Regions from separate parts of the Streptomyces sp. NPDC002446 genome, predicted to be linked through region 1. Evidence: riboswitches for the same ligand, from Rfam matches in the RefSeq annotation. Region 1 holds a riboswitch; the other holds the start of a gene.

Region 1 (2,194 bases):
AATCCGGACGAAGGAACGTTGTCGCAGTCATGGAACCGAGGGAGTTGTGGGAGCGCCATGCGGTACTCGCACAGGCGTTTTGCAGCAGCGATGACGAGGTCCGCCGGACGCAGGGACTCCTCGACGAGGCCGAGGTCCGCCGCTCGCGGACCCTGGCCGCCTTCGCCGTGACCGTGGGCAGCGATGCGGTGGTGGCCGACCTGCTCGGCCTGGACGAACGCGAAGTGCGCCTGGCCCGCCGCACGGTGGGCAAGGAAGACGCCCGCGCGGTCGCCAAGAGCCTGCTGTCCCAGCCCGCGCCGCCCCGTGAGCAGCCTCCCGTGCCCGAGCAGCCCCCCGCCCAGGAGCCGCCCGCCGCGCAGCAGGCCGCCGCCCACCCCACCGCACCCGGCCACCCCGCCGCGGGCCAGCCCGTCGCGCCCGGCCACCCCGCGGGCCAGCCCGTCGCGCCGGGCCAGCCCGCGGCGCCCGGCCAGGTCCCGGCGGGCCACGCCACCGCGCCCACGCCGACGCCCGCGGCCGCCCCGCCTCCGGCCGCCGCCGCGCAGGTCACCGAACCGACCTGGGCGCCCGCCCTCGACGCGGTCCTGATGAGCAGCTGGCACACCGGAGTCGATCTCACGGCCCTCGCCACCGAACTCGGTCTCGACGTCCGGTTCCTCGTGGCCCGCGCCCAGCAGCTGTCCGCCGACGGCCGCCAGACCGCCCCGCCGGCACCGCCGCAGGACCGGTTGGGCCGCCACCGCCGGATGGCCACGCTCCCGCCCACCCAGCAGCACGACACCGCCCATCTGCCCTGGCGGGAGCGACCGTCGCAGCCCCAGTACGAGCACGAAGCCTGGAGACAGCAGTCGTACCCGAGCTATCAGAACCACACGGATTACCGGAGCCATCAGGAGTACCAGGGCTACCAGGACTACCAGGCGTACGACGGGCAACAGCAGCACTCCGCTCCCACATGGGACGCCAGCGCCATCACCACCGCCCAGCACGACTGGGACGGCATCCTCAGCCAATGGGAGGCCACCACGCCCACCCCGGCACCAGGACACGGGGGCGCCTGACGCCGGTCTTCAAGGGCATCCCGGCGTCGATTACAGTGGACGGCGGGCCGTGACTGGCGCTTGGGTGGAGTACCACCGGGGAGCGGCCCGGCCATACGAGGCCAGTGCCGCGCGCCTGGGCGATCCGTCACGACGCTCAGGAGCATCCGATGTCCCAGACCGCCCGCCTCATGGACGGCAGCGCACTGGCCCGCAGCATCGTCGAACAGGCCGCGGAACGCGCGGCGGCCCTCACCCGGCAGACCGGACAGACCCCCACCCTGGCCACCGTGCTCGTCGGCGACGACCCCGCCTCGGCGATGTACGTCCGTATGAAGCGCGCCCGCTGCGAGAAGGCCGGGATCCGGTCGCGGCATGTCGCCCTGCCCGCCACGACCACGACCGCGGAGCTGGTCGACACCGTCACCGCGCTCTCCGACGACCCCGGGGTCCACGGCATCCTGCTCCAGCACCCCGTCGGCCCGCACATCGACGAGCGCGCCGCGTTCGAGGCCATCGCCCCCGAGAAGGACGTCGACGGCGTCACCTTCCACTCCTTCGCCACCATGAGCTTCGGCGGTGACGGCTTCGCCTCCTGCACGCCGGCCGGCATCCTCCGGCTCCTCGACCACTACGAGGTCGAACTGGCCGGCAAGCACGCCGTCGTGGTCGGCCGCAGCGCGATCCTCGGCAAGCCCGTCGGGATGCTGCTGCTCGGCCGCAACGCCACCGTCAGCTACTGCCACTCCCGCACCGCCGACCTGGCGTCGATCACCCGGCAGGCCGACATCCTCGTCGCCGCCGTCGGCCGGCCCCGCCTCCTCACCGGCGAACACATCAAGCCCGGCGCCGTCGTCATCGACGCCGGCTCCAACCCCGGCAACGTGGGCGATGTGGACTTCGACTCGGCGAGCGCCCGGGCCTCCCTGATCACCCCGGTCCCCGGCGGTGTCGGCCCGATGACGATCGCCACCCTGCTGACCCAGACCGTCGAGGCCGCGACCCGTCAGCTGCAGGCGGTCTGACGGGGCGCCATTGCGGCCGGAAGCGGGCGGCCGTGCGGTGCCTGCCGTCCGTATGATCGCGGGAGGACCGAGCGATCAGCATCCGGAGGCGGAACGGCCATGGCGGAACAGCGCGTTGTCATCGTG
Region 2 (2,194 bases), on a different contig from region 1:
CGGCGGCCTCGCGCAGGGCGACCGCGATGGCGGCGGTGGTGTGGTTGTGCGGGCCGCCCTGCAGGCCCGGGAAGACGGCCTTGTCGAGGGCCTTGGCGTGGCTCGCCCGGGACATCAGCATCGCGCCGCGCGGCCCGCGCAGGGTCTTGTGGGTGGTCGTGGAGATCACGTCCGCGTGCGGGACGGGGGACGGGTGGGCGCCGCCCGCGATCAGGCCCGCGATGTGGGCGATGTCCGCGACGAGCACGGCGCCGGTCTCGCGGGCGATCTCCCCGAAGGCGGCGAAGTCGATGGTGCGCGGGACGGCCGTACCGCCACAGAAGATGATCTTCGGGCGTTCCTTGCGGGCGAGGTCGCGCACCTCGTCGAAGTCGATGAGCCCGCTGTCGGCGCGTACGCCGTACTGGACGCCGCGGAACCACGTGCCGGTCGCCGAGACGCCCCAGCCGTGGGTGAGGTGGCCGCCCATCGGCAGCGCCATGCCCAGCACGGTGTCGCCGGGCTCGGCGAAGGCCAGGTATGCGGCGAGGTTGGCGGGCGAGCCGGAGTACGGCTGGACGTTGGCGTGTTCGACGCCGAAGACGGCCTTGGCGCGCTCGACGGCCAGCGTCTCGACGCGGTCGATGTTCTGCTGGCCTTCGTAGTAGCGACGGCCCGCGTACCCCTCGCTGTACTTGTTCTGCAGGACGGTGCCGGTGGCTTCCAGGACGGCGGCGGAGACGTAGTTCTCGCTGGGGATCAGCCGCAGGGTGTCGGCCTGGAGCTGCTCCTCTGCGCCGACGAGAGCGGCCAGTTCGGGGTCGGCGGCGTGCAGCGCGGGATGGGAGAGGGGCTGGGACGTGAGGGGCTGTGACATGGCGTCCTCCGGGGCGCTCGATCGGTTCTCCGGTCGGGTCCCGGGTGCCCAGGCGGGCGGCACCGCGTGATGGTGTCCGCGCACCGCTCCCTCGGGGTCGATTCCCCGTACGCCAGTCGCGATGCGCACCGCTGAGTCTAGACAACCGCCCTGCGCGCCGGTGCCGGAAGCGCGCGGACCGCCGCCACACGTTCCGCCCGCCACACCTTCCACCGCCACATCTTCCGCCCGCCGCCACACCTTCCACCCGCCCCCACACCTTCCGCGCAAACCACCCACGCGGCAATATAGAGGGACACCTCGGGGCATATGACCCGGATGTCCCGTACGGTCTACCGAAACGGAGTCACGGTGACGTCCACGGAACGCAGCATCGCCGCCGCCGAAGCCCACAGCGCGCACAACTACCACCCGCTCCCCGTCGTCGTGGCCACCGCCGAGGGCGCCTGGATGACGGACGTGGCGGGCCGGCGCTATCTGGACCTGCTCGCCGGGTACTCCGCGCTGAACTTCGGGCACGGCAACCGCCGTCTGCTGGACGCCGCCAGGGCCCAGCTGGAGCGGGTCACGCTCACCTCACGCGCCTTCCACCACGACCGGTTCGCGGACTTCTGCGCCGAGCTGGCCGAGCTGTGCGGGATGGAGCTGGTGCTACCGATGAACACCGGCGCCGAGGCGGTCGAGACGGCCGTGAAGACGGCCCGCAAGTGGGGCTACCAGGTCAAGGGCGTCCCGGACGGCCAGGCCAAGATCATCGTCGCGGAGAACAACTTCCACGGCCGCACCACGACCATCGTCTCCTTCTCCACCGACCCCGAGGCCCGCGCCGGCTTCGGCCCGTACACCCCCGGCTTCGAGATCGTCCCCTACGGCGACCTGGCGGCGCTGGAGGCGGCCATCGACGACCGCACCGTCGCCGTCCTCCTGGAGCCGATCCAGGGCGAGGCGGGCGTGCTGGTGCCGCCGCCGGGCTATCTGGCGGGCGTGCAGGAGCTGACCCGCCGCCGGAACGTGCTGTTCATCGCGGACGAGATCCAGTCGGGGCTGGGCCGGACGGGCCGGACCTTCGCCTGCGAGCACGAGGGCGTGGTGCCCGACATGTACGTACTGGGCAAGGCGCTGGGCGGCGGAGTCGTGCCGGTGTCGGCGGTGGTCTCCTCGCGCGAGGTGCTCGGCGTCTACGCGCCCGGCGAGCACGGCTCGACGTTCGGCGGGAACCCGCTCGCCTGCGCGGTGGCGCTGGAGGTCATCGCGATGCTGCGGACCGGCGAATTCCAGCAGCGGGCAGCGGAGTTGGGCGGGCATCTGCACAGCGAGCTGGGGCTGCTGGTGGGCGAC

Evidence for each region. A riboswitch is a leader RNA that binds a small molecule or an ion and turns the genes downstream of it on or off. The one in region 1 is predicted to bind ZMP and ZTP.
Region 2: linked by a shared signal. The riboswitch ahead of ACWD6P_RS13795 (serine hydroxymethyltransferase) and the one ahead of ACWD6P_RS16915 (bifunctional 5,10-methylenetetrahydrofolate dehydrogenase/5,10-methenyltetrahydrofolate cyclohydrolase) in region 1 are both predicted to bind ZMP and ZTP.

The regions. Positions count from the first base shown of each region.
Region 1 is NZ_JBSFYC010000026.1:7,111-9,304, forward strand. Features, by position in the region: gene ACWD6P_RS16910 (hypothetical protein) at 30-1,064, shown strand; ZMP/ZTP riboswitch at 1,104-1,192, shown strand; gene ACWD6P_RS16915 (bifunctional 5,10-methylenetetrahydrofolate dehydrogenase/5,10-methenyltetrahydrofolate cyclohydrolase) at 1,214-2,068, shown strand; gene ACWD6P_RS16920 (SDR family NAD(P)-dependent oxidoreductase) at 2,168-2,194, shown strand, end outside.
Region 2 is NZ_JBSFYC010000019.1:25,527-27,720, forward strand. Features, by position in the region: gene ACWD6P_RS13795 (serine hydroxymethyltransferase) at 1-856, opposite strand, end outside; ZMP/ZTP riboswitch at 896-986, opposite strand; gene rocD (ornithine--oxo-acid transaminase) at 1,175-2,194, shown strand, end outside.